2 regions of the Mesorhizobium erdmanii genome follow, and region 1 is predicted to be linked to the other one. Evidence: predicted binding sites of a transcription regulator. Region 1 holds the regulator's gene; the other holds the start of a gene.
What was found. Region 1 encodes LexA, which represses DNA repair genes until DNA is damaged. Its sites were predicted from a motif close to TGTTCNNNNTGTGTTCNG; they were not measured.

Region 2: a site for LexA is predicted at 4,036-4,053, ahead of EB233_RS03700 (YifB family Mg chelatase-like AAA ATPase). Genes of this name have one in related genera too.

What each region holds. Positions count from the first base shown of each region.
Region 1 covers NZ_CP033361.1:3,942,465-3,949,838, forward strand. Annotated here, with positions in the region: gene gltX (glutamate--tRNA ligase) at 1-738, opposite strand, end outside; gene EB233_RS19085 (ComEC/Rec2 family competence protein) at 841-3,294, shown strand; gene lexA (transcriptional repressor LexA) at 3,288-4,040, opposite strand; gene EB233_RS19095 (hypothetical protein) at 4,070-4,267, shown strand; gene EB233_RS19100 (hypothetical protein) at 4,393-4,536, opposite strand; gene EB233_RS19105 (GntR family transcriptional regulator) at 4,568-5,341, opposite strand; gene EB233_RS19110 (ABC transporter substrate-binding protein) at 5,495-6,481, shown strand; gene EB233_RS19115 (ABC transporter ATP-binding protein) at 6,538-7,317, shown strand; gene EB233_RS19120 (ABC transporter permease) at 7,323-7,374, shown strand, end outside.
Region 2 covers NZ_CP033361.1:793,501-800,874, reverse strand. Annotated here, with positions in the region: gene EB233_RS03705 (malate synthase G) at 1-2,143, shown strand, start outside; gene EB233_RS03700 (YifB family Mg chelatase-like AAA ATPase) at 2,413-3,942, opposite strand; gene EB233_RS03695 (glycosyltransferase) at 4,270-5,334, opposite strand; partial or broken gene EB233_RS32325 (glycosyltransferase family 2 protein) at 5,519-5,848, shown strand; gene EB233_RS31715 (glycosyltransferase family protein) at 6,014-6,592, shown strand; gene gshB (glutathione synthase) at 6,682-7,374, opposite strand, start outside.

The DNA of each region.
Region 1 (7,374 bases):
GCCGTGACGCTTCGAAAGCTTGGCCCCGTCGGCGCCGTGGATCAGCGGGATATGCGACATCGATGGCACGTCCCAGCCCATGGCATTGTAGATCACCGACTGGCGGGCGGCATTGGTCAGGTGGTCGTCGCCACGAATGATGTGCGTCACACCCATGTCGTGGTCGTCGACGACGACGGCATGCATGTAGGTCGGATTGCCGTCCGAACGCAGGATGATGAAGTCGTCGAGATCCTTGTTGGGGAAGCGCACCTCGCCTTGGACGCGGTCGTGGACGATCGTCTCGCCCGCGGTCGGCGCCTTGATGCGGATGGCGCCCTTGACGCCGGGCGGTGCCTCGGATGGATCGCGATCGCGCCACTGGCCGTTGTAGCGCGGCGGCAGGCCTTTGGCCCGCGCTGCCTCGCGCATTGCCTCCAACTCGGCAGGCGTTTCGTAGCTGTAATAGGCCTTGCCCAGACGCACGAGTTCCTCGGCCACCTCGCGGTGGCGCGGAGCGCGCTCGAACTGAGAAACCGCGTCGCCGTCCCATGACAGGCCGAGCCAGGTCAGGCCGTCGAGGATGGCAGCGGTCGCGGCATCGGTCGAACGCTCGCGGTCGGTGTCCTCGATGCGCAGCAGCATCGTGCCGCTCGTGTGTTTTGCGTAGAGCCAGTTGAACAGCGCCGTGCGCGCGCCGCCGATGTGCAGATAGCCGGTGGGCGAGGGGGCAAAACGGGTGACGACCTTGTCGGACATGGAACTCTCGCAAACCATCTGAAGCGGGGTGCGGCTGCGCGGACTTTCGCGCGCCCGGCGTTCATGTAGCATAGGGCGTCAGGGGTGCAAGGGGCAGACCCGATGGCTGGACGAGGCCGAGGCTTGGATCAGGGCGAGGACGCCAGCGTTGGCGTCAGCGAGCGGTCGCTGTTTGCGATGCCTTTGGCAACCCCCCTGCCATCGCCTCTCGTGCCCGCGCCCGGCAGCCGGCCGTCGCAGGCGGATAACCCGGCGCCGCTTCAGTCCCCTGCCTCGGGCAGGATCGTGCGTGTGCGGCGGCAACTTGGCCAGGTTTCCTTGCCTCGCCTGCGCCATGGCGTGGCCAAGGCGGCCGAGCTCGAGCTTGACCGTGGCATCGCCTTCCTGCTGGTGCCGGTCTGTCTGGCCACTGGAGTGATCGGCTATTATTCGCTTGACGCGGAGCCTGATTTTGCAAGGCCTGTCGCGGTCGTCGTGCTGATGGCGGTCTGTGCCTTGGTCTCGCGTTCCTGGCCGAAAACCCATCTGGGCTTCATGGCGGCATTGCTATGCGCGCTTGGCCTGCTTGCCGCCAAGGTCGAGACACGGCGGGCGGGTACCCAGATGCTGGGTTCCGAAATCTCGACGCAAGTGACCGGCCGCGTCGTCTCGCTCGACCGGATGGAGACCGGCCGCATCCGACTGACCATAGACGTGACGTCGACCGACCGGCCGAAACTGCGCTATGCGCCGGAAAGGGTCCGGCTTTCGGCGCGCGATATCCCGGTGGAAATGACCGCTGGTTCCTTGGTCACAGGCTACGCCAAACTATTGCCGCCGACCGGTCCGGTGCGGCCGGACAGCTACGATTTCTCCTTCGACAGCTATTTCGCCGGCATAGGCGGCAGCGGCTTCTTTCTCGGCAATCCAAAGCTGGTCGCGGCCGCCGATGGCGAGATGCCCCTCACGGCACGCCTTTTCTCTGGAATAGAAAATGCGCGCGAAGCCATTGCCGATCATATCCGAGCCACCGTCGGCGGTGCCGAAGGCGAGATCGCGGCGGCGCTGATCGTCGGCGTGCGCGCCGGCATTCCCGATGAAATCAACGAAGCGATGCGGCGTACCGGCATCTATCACATCATCTCCATTTCGGGACTGCATATGGCGCTCGTCGCCGGCACCATCATGGGCCTGCTGCGCGGCGCCTTTGCGCTGTTCCCGGTCTTCTCCGCGCGTCGGCCGGTGAAGAAATACGCGGCCGCCGCGGCCCTCTTATCGATCGCCGCCTATCTGGTGATTTCCGGCGTCGTCGTTGCCGCCGAACGGAGTTTCATCATGCTGGCCGTGATGCTGACGGCCGTCCTCTTCGATCGCGCCGCGCTGACAATGCGCAATCTGGCGATCTCGGCGATTGCCGTCATCGTGGTGTCGCCGCACGAAGTGGTCGGCCCGAGCTTCCAGATGTCGTTCGCCGCAACGGCAGCCCTGGTCGGGGCCTATGCCGGCTGGGCTGATCACCATGCGGGAAAGACCAGACCGCCCCCGCCAAAGCGATCCTTGCCTGGATTTCTGACACGAAAGTTCCTGCTGGCGACAGGCGGATTGGCGATGACCTCGATCATTGCCGGCTGCGCCACGGCGCTGTTTGCCATCTGGCATTTCCAGCGTGTGTCGCCGCTCAGCCTGTTCGCCAACCTGGCTGTCATGCCAATTGTGTCAGTGGTGATGTTCCTGGCCGTTGCCAGTGCGTTGCTGATGCCGTTCGGATTGGATGCGCCATCCCTTTACCTGATGGGCAAGGGCCTGACGGCGATGATCGCGATATCGGCTTGGATATCGGAACGCTCGCCGGTCGATGCGGTCGGGCTGATCTCGCAGCAATCCGTACTGCTGGTGACAGTCGCCCTCGTTATCGCAACGATGGCGACAACCTGGCTGCGGCTTGCCGCAGTTCCATTCGCGCTTGCCGGCCTGCTGACGGTGTCGGATACGCGTACGCCCGATGTGTTGATCTCCGAAGATGCGCGGCTGGTCGCGTTGCCGATTGGCGGGGGCGAACTCGCGGTCAACCGGGCTCGTCCGAACGAGTTCACCGTCGACAACTGGAAACGCGCGCTGGCAGCCGAAACCATCGTCGTGCCGGAGATGTTCAACGAGGCAGACGGGCGATTCGACATTGCCGATGCCGTCAATCTGCCCCCAGGAGCGCCATTCTATTGCACGGACGGCGTCTGTCTCGCCCGGCATCCGTCCGGCGCGATCATCGCGCATGTCGAGGACCGCAAGGATACGTGGAAGGCTTGCGGTTTCGCCGATTTGATCGTCGTCAATGACGCGACCGGCTACGACGCCTGCCACAATCCGCTGGTTCTCGTCGTCACCAAACGGCAACTCGCCCGCAAGGGTAGCGCCGCCGTCTTCTTCGACCGCCAATCGGCGACCAGTCCGCCAATCGTCAGCTTCGCGGTGGACGGGCCGTATCGGCCTTGGCACGAGCAGCGAAAATATTCACGCGAGGCGAGGGGGCTGCCGCCCTATCAAAAACCCGGAAAGCCGGCCGCCGTCCCTGCTCAGTAGCGCCGGATCAGCCCGACGAGCTTGCCCTGCACCTTGACCCTGTCCGGCCCGAAGATGCGCGTCTCGTAGGCGGGGTTGGCGGCTTCAAGGGCAATCGAGGCGCCCTTGCGGCGGAACCGCTTCAGGGTCGCTTCCTCCTCGTCGACCAGCGCCACGACGATCTCGCCCGGGCTAGCCGTGTCGGCGTTGCGGATAATGACCGTATCACCATCGAAGATCCCGGCCTCGATCATCGAGTCGCCCTTGACCTCCAGCGCGTAATGCACGCCGCCCATGATCATGTCCGGCGGCACCGAGATCGAATGTGTCTGATGCTGGATCGCATCGATCGGCACACCGGCGGCGATACGGCCCATCACCGGGATCGACACGGCGGGAACCGCGTCGTCGTCATTGCCGGCCGCAGGCAAGCGCGACGGCGCCGGCTTGATCTGGCGGCCGAGGCCGCCTTGACCAACACCGCCTTGACCAAGACTGCCCTGGATGACGCTCGGCGAGAACTTCTTTGCCGCGTTGAGGCCCGGCGCGATCGAATCCGGCAACCGCAGCACTTCCAGCGCGCGTGCCCGGTTGGGCAGCCGGCGGATGAAACCACGTTCCTCCAGTGCCGTGATCAGGCGATGGATGCCCGATTTGGAGGCGAGATCGAGCGCTTCCTTCATCTCGTCGAAGGAGGGCGGGATGCCGCTTTCCTTGAGCCGTTCATGAATGAACATCAGCAGTTCGTGTTGCTTGCGCGTCAGCATGGCGCCCCCCAAGGCATTGGACAAAGGGTATGAACCAGAATCGAAAAACAAACCCAGAACAAACCCTATCTGTTCCAGTTGTGTTCCGCAACTGTTTAAAGTTTAGTGAATTTGTTAAGGCGTCGGAAATTATCTGCCCCGGCGGAGGGCGGCTATCGGCTGATCCTGCCGCCGGCACCTTCATTGAAATTGTTATGGTTAATGGCCTGTGGCCTAGCGCATGGTGACGCTTGGCATCAGCTTCTCAAAGGCGCCTGCGAGGTGGATTTGTATGGTTTGTCGATCCATTCCCGGCGGAACGAAACGAAATCAAAACGCCAACGATCACCGTTTGTCGGGCGCGGCTGGCGGTTCAGGCCTCCGGCGCCGTTCCGGCCAGGACCTGCGCATAGGCGCGGGCATCGATGTTGCCACAGGAGATAACGCAGACGACGTTGCCGGTTGCCTTCTCGCTGCGCGGAACAGCGGCTAACAGGCAACCGGCACCTTCTGCCACGATCCTTGCCTTCGACGCGGACGCGCTGAAATCATCCGGAAACGGCTTTCAGGCTGCCGGCGCGCGCCGTGTAGGTGTTGGCGCCGTTGTCTTCGCTGTGGACATAGACGTGCAGCGTGTAGCCGATATGCGCCGTCATCAGCGCCTTTGCCCGCTCGACATCGCGATCGAGCGCCGCCTCCATGATGGCGGTGTGATGCTCGATGGCGATCGCCTCGCGAAGTGCGTCCATTGCCTCGCCGTAGCCGTCCTTGAGGCCGGCCGCCGCTCGCAATGTCGGCGCCAGGCCGAGAAAACGATGATGCCGCCGCAGCTGGTCGGCGATCGTCGAGCGGAATCGCAACAGCCAGTTGGACGTCGCCGCACTTAGCAGCGCCGCATGGAATGCCTCGTGGCTCTCGTCCCACTTGTCGACTGCCGCATCGGAAGGGTCGTCGACCGCGGTCTTGCAGCGCGAGAGCCGGTAGTGAGCGGTGACAACCGCGTCCTCCCATTCGCTGCCGCCGTTCGCGATCGATTCGATGAACAGCGGCATTTCGACAACCATCCTCGCGCGCGCCAAATCCTCGAGCTCGGCTCGCGACACGGGAGCGACGGCAAAGCCGCGATTGCTGATGGCGGTGACGAGGCGCTCGGCTTCAAGCCGGGACAATGCTTCGCGCAACGGCGTCCAGCCGACGCCGTATATGCTGCGCAACGCACTCAGCTTGAGCGGCGCCCCCGGCATGAGGCGGGTGGCCAGGATATCGCGACGCAGCAGCTGATAGGCGGCTTCCGTCTTCGTGGAATTGTTCTGATCCTGCATCACGATCCGTCCATCATCGGGCTTGCGAAAATTATATATCATGGGGACGTATGGCAAGAATTATATATAATGTTTGACACGCGGCGAGCGACTGACCATGATCGCGGCAGTAGCCGCCCGATGAGCGGCGCTGATCAAATCTGGGAGGAAATGATGTTGAAGTCGAAATCCGCTTGGCTGTCGGGACTGGCGCTGGCAAGCGCATTGATGGTCGGAATCGGCAGCGCCGCGGCCGATCAGATCCGTGTCGGCATCGCCAATTTCGGCGAGCATCCGCAATTGAACGCCGCCATAGCCGGCTTCAAGAAGGCATTGACGGACAATGGTTTCGTCGAGGGCAAGGACGTCGTCTACACGGAAAGCCACACCAATTTCGACGCATCGCTGGTGCCGCAGATGATCGCCAAGCTGCAGGCGGAGCAGCCCAAGCTGATCTACACCATTACCACGCCAGTCTCGCAGATCGCCAAGAAGGCGCTTGCCGGCTCCGGCATTCCGATCGTCTTTGCCGCTGTCACCGATCCGGTGGCGGCGAAGCTGGTACCATCGTGGGACGCCGGAGACGAAGGCATGACCGGCGCCAGCGATCTGCAGGACGTCGCCGCTGTCATGGCCTTCACCAAGAAGCTGCTGCCGAACGCCAAACGCTTCGGCGTGCCGTACAATCCAGGCGAGGCCAATGACGTTGCCTTGGTCGAGAAGATCAAGGCGGCCGCACCGGCGGCCGGCTTCGAAGTCGTGGAAGTCGGCATCGACAACGTCAATGATATCCAGCAGCGCATCGCTTCGCTCGCCGGCAAGGCCGACGTGATCTACGGCCCGGCTTCGAACCTTATCCAGCCGGCGATCGCCGCTGTCTCAGCTGCCGCTCGCCAGGCCGGTATCCCGGTCGTAAACTCCGATGACAGCGCTGTCCGCAACGGCACCGTACCGGCAAGCTTCGCGGTCAATTACACGCAGGTCGGCATCAATGCCGGCAACATCGCCGCCGAGATCCTCAAAGGCAAGGATCCCAAGGCGATCGCGCCCTCGCGCCCGGCCTACAAGGATCACATGGCAACGATTTCCCGCAAGACGATGGCCGCGTTCGGCATCGAGATACCGGCCTCGATGGCCGATTGCGGCTGCATCGTCGACTGACATCGGGCTGCCGAGGTGACGGCGTGGGCGCTGTCACCTCAGGCCAGGGAGGAACGATGCTCGAGATCCGATCCGCGCGCAAAGTGTTCTACAAGGGCCAGGCCGACGAGAAAGTCGCGCTGGACGGTCTCAGCCTGTCGTTGGCCACAGGCGAGTTCGGCATCGTCATCGGCTCCAACGGCGCGGGAAAGAGCAGCATGCTCAACGCCATCTCCGGAGCTCTTGTGCTGGATTCCGGCAAGATCCTGATCAATGGCGCCGATGTGACGGCCATGCCGGTACACAAGCGCGCGACAAGATTGGCGCGCGTCTTCCAGGATCCGATGCGCGGCACCGCCGCCAGCATGACCGTGGCGGAGAACATGCTGCTCGCCGATCTGCGCAGCCAAAAACGCACATTGCGGCAAGGGCTGAACGCCACGAGGCTTGCGTCATACAGGGAGCGGTTGTCGATATTGGGCCTCGGCCTTGAAAATCGCCTCGATACGCGCGTCGACCTGCTCTCGGGCGGCCAGCGGCAGTCGCTGTCGCTGATCATGGCGGTCGGCGGATCGCCCGACCTGCTGCTGCTCGACGAGCATACCGCGGCCCTCGACCCACGCACCGCCGAGATCGTCATGCAGGCGACGGTGCGTGCCGTCAACGCGCTGAAGCTGACCACCCTGATGGTGACCCACAACATGCAGCACGCCGTCGACTATGGTAGCCGGGTGATCATGCTTGACGCAGGCCGGGTCCTTCTGGAGGTCACCGGCGAAGAGAAGGCGAGGGTCACGGTTCTCGATCTGATCGGGCATTTCTCCGTCAAGACCGACCGCATGTTGCTGGCGAGCTGATCATCATGGGTTTTGTCCAGGACGTTCTCACCAGCTTCGTGGCGATCATACCGGTCA
Region 2 (7,374 bases), 3.1 Mb from region 1:
ATTGCGGATTGCCCGCGAGCTTCACGACTTTGTCGCAGCCGAAGCGCTGCCCGGCACCGGCATCGATGCGGACAAATTCTGGAACGGGTTTTCGGCCATCGTCCACGACCTCGCCCCGAAGAACCGGGCGCTGCTCGCCAGACGCGACGCCATGCAGGAGAAGCTCGACGGCTGGTATCGCGACAATGGCGCACCGATCGACATGGAGGCTTACAAGGGTTTCCTCAAAGAGATCGGCTACATCGTCCCCGAGGGGCCGGCCTTTTCGGTGTCGACGGACGATGTCGACCCCGAGATTGCCATCGTTGCCGGCCCGCAGCTGGTCGTGCCGGTGATGAACGCGCGCTATGCGCTCAACGCCGCCAATGCGCGCTGGGGCTCGCTCTACGACGCGCTCTATGGCACCGATGCCATCCCCGAAACGGGCGGTGCGGAAAAAGGCAAGGGCTTCAACCCTGCGCGCGGAGCCAAGGTCATCGCCTGGGCCAAGGATTTTCTCGACCAGTCGGTGCCGCTCACTTCGGGCAAATGGGCGGGGGTGAACGGGCTGTCGGTGGCGCATGGCGCCCTGAAGCTCGGCGCCGGCGCCGGCGGCACCACGCTTGCCAACCCCAGGCAATTCGTCGGCTATCGCGGCGATGCGGCCAACCCTGATGCCGTGCTGCTGGAAAAAAATGGACTGCATGTCGAGATCGTCATCGATCGAAACAACCAGATCGGGCGCACCGATCCGGCCGGCATTGCCGACGTGATCCTGGAATCGGCGCTGACCACTATCCAGGACCGCGAGGATTCGGTCGCGGCGGTGGATGCGCAGGACAAGGTCGTCGTCTACCGCAACTGGCTCGGCCTGATGAAGGGCGACCTGACGGAAGAGATCAGCAAGGGTGGAAGGAGCTTCGTGCGCAAGCTCAATCCCGACCGCGCCTACACCGCGCCCGCCGGCGGCACGCTGACAGTGCCCGGCCGCTCGCTGATGCTGGTCAGGAATGTCGGCCACCTGATGACCAATCCGGCGATCCTGGACCGCGACGGCAACGAAGTGCCGGAAGGCATCATGGATGCGGCGCTGACGGCGCTGATCGCGCTGCACGATGTCGGACCGAAAGGCCGCCGCGCCAATTCCCGTGCCGGCTCGATGTATGTGGTGAAACCCAAGATGCACGGCCCGGAGGAAGTCGCCTTCGCCGTCGAGATCTTCGACCGCGTCGAGGCACTGCTCGGCATGGCCAGGAACACCATCAAGATGGGCATCATGGACGAGGAGCGGCGCACCACCGTCAACCTCAAGGAAGCGATCCGCGCCGCGAAAGAGCGGGTGGTGTTCATCAACACCGGCTTCCTCGATCGCACCGGTGACGAGATTCACACCTCGATGGAAGCCGGCCCGATGATCCGCAAGGGCGACATGAAGCAGGCCGCCTGGATTTCCGCCTACGAGGCGTGGAATGTCGACACCGGTTTGGAATGCGGGCTCGCCGGCCACGCCCAGATCGGCAAGGGCATGTGGGCGATGCCGGACCTGATGGCGGCGATGCTGGAACAGAAGATCGCCCACCCCAAGGCCGGCGCCAACACCGCCTGGGTTCCGTCGCCGACGGCGGCGACGCTGCATGCCACGCACTATCACAAGGTCGATGTCCACGCCGTGCAGGCGGCGCTGAAGAGCCGGCCGAAGGCGAAGCTCGACGACATCTTGTCGGTACCGGTGGCGGTGCGGCCGAACTGGACGCCCGACGAGATCCAGCGCGAACTCGACAACAATGCGCAAGGCATCCTGGGCTATGTCGTGCGCTGGATCGACCAGGGCGTCGGCTGCTCGAAAGTGCCCGACATCAACGATGTCGGCCTGATGGAGGACCGCGCCACGCTGCGCATTTCCTCGCAGCACATCGCCAACTGGCTGCGCCACAAAGTGTGTTCGCAAATCCAGGTGCGGGATTCCCTGCAGCGCATGGCGGCCATCGTCGACCGCCAGAATGTCGGTGATCCGCTCTACCAGCCGATGGCGCCGGATTTCGACAAATCGATCGCCTTCCAGGCCGCTTGCGACCTGGTGTTCAAGGGAACCAGCCAGCCGAATGGGTATACCGAACCGGTGCTGCATGCGCGGCGCCTGGAACTGAAGGCGCGCCAAGGTTAAAGCGTATTGCTTTGACCGGTATCGTGTAGATCAACTCCGTCGGCCGGCGCTGCCCCTCATTGCCCCTGCCGCTATTCGCGATTTCGCCAAATACCGAAGTCACGGAAAGCGCCGAGGGTTGCGACAGCATTCTTCTCCCCGTCACCGTACGAGGAGAAGGTGCCGGCAGGCGGATGAGGGGCAGCGCTGTGCTTGGCTATTGATGGAGATGAGAAAAAGACGCGGCGCCTGAATGTCGAAATCGGCGAGAGCTCGGGCTTTCGGCCCTGCTACGCCGCTTGCGCCACACGCTCCGAACTCATGCGATAGGAAATCGCTTCGGCCAGATGGATGCGGCCGACGGTCTCGCTGGCGTCGAGATCGGCGAGCGTTCTCGCCACCTTCAGCACGCGGTGATAGGCGCGCGCCGAAAAGGCGAGTTTTTCGCTGGCGTCCTTGAGCAGCGACAGGCCGGCGGCGTCGGGCATGGCGATCTCTTCGATCACCGCCGGCGCGCAATGCGCGTTGGTGGTGGCGCGGGCGCCGAGCCGCTCGAAACGCTCGCGCTGGAGGGTGCGGGCGCGGCCGACGCGCAGCGCTACTGCCGCACTCTTCTCCGCCCGGTCGGGCCGAATCAGGTCGCTGGCCGAGACGGCGGGCACTTCGATCCTCAGATCGATGCGGTCGAGCAGCGGGCCGGAAATGCGCGCCTGATAGTCGGTGCGGCAGCGGTCGCCGCGCAGGCAGCGATAGCCCGGCTCGCCGGCCATGCCGCAGCGGCACGGATTCATGGCCGCGACCAGCTGGATGCGGGCCGGATACATGACGCGGTGGTTGGCGCGCGCGATCATGCAGTCGCCGGTCTCCAGCGGCTGGCGCAACGCGTCGAGCGTCTGCGGCGTGAATTCGGGGAACTCGTCCAGGAACAGCACGCCGTGATGGGCGAGCGACACCTCGCCCGGCCGCGCGCGTATGCCACCGCCGACCATTGCCGCCATCGAGGCCGAATGGTGCGGGGCGCGGAAAGGCCGCCGGTCGGTCAGCTTGCCCTCGCCGAGTTCCCCCGCCACCGAGGCGATCATCGAGACTTCCAGCAATTCCTTTGGCGCCAGCGGCGGCAGGATCGATGGCAGCCGCTGCGCCAGCATCGATTTTCCCGAACCGGGCGGGCCGACCATCAAGAGATTGTGGCCGCCGGCCGCAGCCACTTCCAGCGCCCGCTTGGCGGTCTCCTGGCCCTTGATGTCGGCAAGGTCGGGCAGGTCGCGCGCCGCGGCGTGGATGCCGGCTTCCGGCCGCGACAGCACCTGCGTGCCACGGAAATGGTTGGCGATGGCGATCAGGCTGCGTGGCGCCAGAATGTCGAATTCTCGCCCTGCCCAGGCGGCTTCCGGGCCACAGGCGAACGGGCAGATCAGCCCTTTGCCCTCGGCATTGGCGCCGATCGCCGCCGGCAAGGCGCCGGCGACGGCGGCGATCGTGCCGTCGAGCGAGAGTTCGCCGAGCACGACATAGCCGGCCAGCATGTCGCCCGGAATGGCGCCAAGCGCCGCCATCAGGCCCAGCGCGATCGGCAGATCGTAATGGCTGCCTTCCTTCGGCAGGTCGGCCGGCGCCAGATTGACCGTCACCTTCTTCGACGGCATCGACAGGCCGGACGCATGCAATGCCGCCTGCACCCGCTCGCGGCTCTCGGCCACCGCCTTGTCGGGCAGGCCGACGATCTGAATGCCGACCTTGCCGGGCGCGATCATCACCTGCACGTCGACCGGCACGGCCTCGATGCCCTGGAAAGCCACCGTGCGAACCCGCGCCACCATTTTGCCGCCCCCGATCTGGGGCTCGCCCCAGGCCTTTGCAATCAGGCCGCGAAGGACCTGTCTCGGAGACAACCATAATTCCCTGAGCAAATCAAGAACATTACAGGAACATGTGGCCGGCTAAATTGCAGCGCGGTTGCGTTGCAGGCCAGCTTGATCAAAGCAGGAACGTCACGAGAACACGCGCAGCCGGGGATCGCGGTCAGGTTGTACGCGATTGAAAAAGCGGAACATGGTTAATACGAAATGAAAACGGGCTGCTTCCGCTTGCTCTCAACCGTGTTGAGAGGGCGACCAGTTCCTCCGGCAATCTGAGGCTGTTGCCGTCTAGCTGGTGACGAAGGCATCGACCGCACCGGAAAGGGATCGATCGATTGCGATCTGCGGTGGAAGCCACTCCATGACAGGGTATCGGAAAGGCCAAGGCATGGCGATCCGGCGCAAGGAGCCGCTTTCCAGAAAAATCTCGTTTACAAGGTCTATGAACCGCTCGCGGTCTCGTTCAACTCGTTTCAAAGTTTGCGAACGAATATGCGCCCGGGGAATTCGCCGCTCTTTCAGCGCCAAGACAGCCTCCGCGACGGATCGAGGATCGGGTGGAACCGTAAGCGAATACTCGTCATCCAGATAAAGGTCTCGGCCGCCAAGGTTCGGCGTGGTGACCACAGGAAGCCCCGCGAGAAGATATTCCGTACTGGCGAACATTGGTCCCTCCACTTCAGAGAGACAAATTCCCACGGCTGCACGATTTAGATGTGTGTTCACGTGAACTGATGACAATCGGACAGGCTTGCCGGTGCCGTCAAACTCGTTGATAAAGACGTGATGCGGCGCGAGTTCCCTGTGCCGATCTATTCGTGCTCTCTCCGACTCCTTCGTAGAGGACTCGTTTGAATCTCGATAGAATACAAATGCACAACGCGGTATGCCAAGAGACAAGTCATGGCGCTTCCACGGAGCCAGTTGCGCATTGTAGATTGCATCAAATTCTACAGGGACATCATCGAGAGGCCTGAATATGTATTCGGAGGTTGTTGAAGTCTTGTTGTGCTGGACGGCGGCCTCGCCGGACTGATTCAACAGACCAGCCTCGGCTTGCGTATTGGACAGGAATATTAGCGAGTGACGGGGATTCCTAAGTCTATGCAGAACGGCATAGGTCCGGATGGCTTTGACGCTAGAACTGTTTTCGATGGACCAGGTCGGCGAGATGAGAAACCAGGCGCGGTGGCTGCGTGGAAGAAGAGGCATATGACTTGCTAATCCGAGGGGCGTACCGGACATTCCGGAATAGGATATGAACGGATCGTCCGACAGCAAACTTGCCTGAAGAGCAGGTTGCGATTTCGCAGGAAGGTGCCCTTTTCTGAGGTTGCGGCCATGACGCAGCATGGCTCTGACAATCTCGGATCTGGTAGGAGGGCGATACCCGTGCTTTAGAGTCAACATGCGGCAATTGCGATCATAAGTACGGAAGAAAACTCGCTGCGGCAGAGAGAAATTTGGCAAAGAAAGTATCACCATCTGATCGACTGAATATCTCAGCGATCAAATTTGGTGTGCGAAGGAGCGCCTCGTGCAAGAAAGCATCCTCCCAAGCGGGGCTGGTTCTCACATCGCACTACCAACCGTATCCGTTTGCGTAGGCTGTTTCAATCAAGAGGCATTCATCGACACTGCGATCCGATCCGTAGCGGCGCAGACGTACACTGCGTTCGAGTGCGTGGTGGTCGATGATCTTTCGACCGACGGTTCCCGCCGAAGGATTGAAGAGTGTCTGTCCCGGCTTGGCGACAGTCGTTTCCGCTTTCTGCCCCGACTGCAAAATGGCGGGCAGTTGGCAACAATAATGACCGGGCTTGACGCGACAGCCGGACCTCTGATCTCCTTTCTTGACGGTGACGATGCCTGGCATCCTGACTTCATAGAATGCCATGCGAGAGCGCATCTCAGTCACACCCGTATCGCGGCGATGTCGACCTCCGATGTGGTGTTGATAGATGCTGCCGGCAATCTGCTTGCTGGCGGTCATCCCGTATTCCGCCTGAATGACCCGCGATCGATACCGAAAATGGGCGGCTACCTGCATGTCGATGCGGAAGCCGACCCAACATTACTATTTATCGATCGGGGTACTGTGGGTTGGTTTTGGTCAACCACATCGGGGATGATGTTTCGTCGAGCTCCGCTTGAAATCATGCGTCCATCTGATCCGGACCAAATAAGGATATGTGCCGATGATTATATGGCTCGTGCCGCCCATATGATCGGGGGAACCGTGAGGATTGAGCGGGCTCTTGGCAGTTACAGGCTTCACGGCGGTAATGGCTGGGCGGACGGGCGCGTCCTTGGTGCCGGAATTGGCCTAGGCAGGATGTCGCCTGATACCGAAATGGTGATACGGCGGGCACTGGCCAATCGTTGGTGCGAGGTGGCGCCGGGACTGGAGCATTTGATTTCCCGCCACTCAATGCGCAGGACCTTGGTCGACCTGATCGGACAGTCTGCGGCTTTTGCATTGCTGGAAAAGAACTCCGATGCGGGTTTTCTGCTGAAAGACTGGGCAACACCACAGCGAAAATTGCAGACCAAACTTATCGGTCTCCTTCCTCCCAAGCTGAGGCCGCGGCGCTTCCGGGACAGAGTTTGATGTGATGAGCCGCTTGCTCAGCGGTCTTATTCGATAAAAACATCATTCGATGCTTCCCTGGACCCCAAAGTCCTGCGTAACAACGCACATTACGCGGCCGACTTCCGCCGCTTTTCCTCCACGCAATCCCAGAACAGGCTGGCGATATCGGCGCCGCCGAATCGCTGAACCTCGCGCACGCCGGTCGGCGAAGTCACGTTGATCTCGGTCATGTAGTCGCCGATGACGTCGATGCCGACAAGGATGAAGCCGCGTTCCCTGAGCGACGGCCCGATGCGGGCGCAGATTTCGCGCTCGCGTTTCGTCAGTTCGGTCTTCTCGGCGCGGCCGCCGACATGCATGTTGGAGCGGGAATCGTGTTCGGCCGGCACCCGGTTGATGGCGCCGACCGGCTCGCCGTCGATCAGGATGATGCGCTTGTCGCCCTTGCGGACATCCTTCAGGTAACGCTGCACGATATAGGGTTCGCGCGACAGCTGTCCGAACATTTCGAGCAGCGAGGCGAGATTGCGGTCGTCTTCCCTGAGGTGGAAAATGCCGGCGCCGCCATTGCCGTAGAGCGGCTTGATGATGATGTCGCCGAAATCCTTGCGGAAGGCGGCAACTTCCAGTGGATCCTTGGTGATCAGCGTGTCCGGCATCAGGTCGGAGAATTCGGTGACGAAGATCTTTTCCGGGCTGTTGCGCACCCAGGCCGGGTCGTTGACCACCAATGTCTTCGGGTGGATGCGCTCGAGGATGTGCGTCGTCGTGATGTAATTCATGTCGAAGGGCGGATCCTG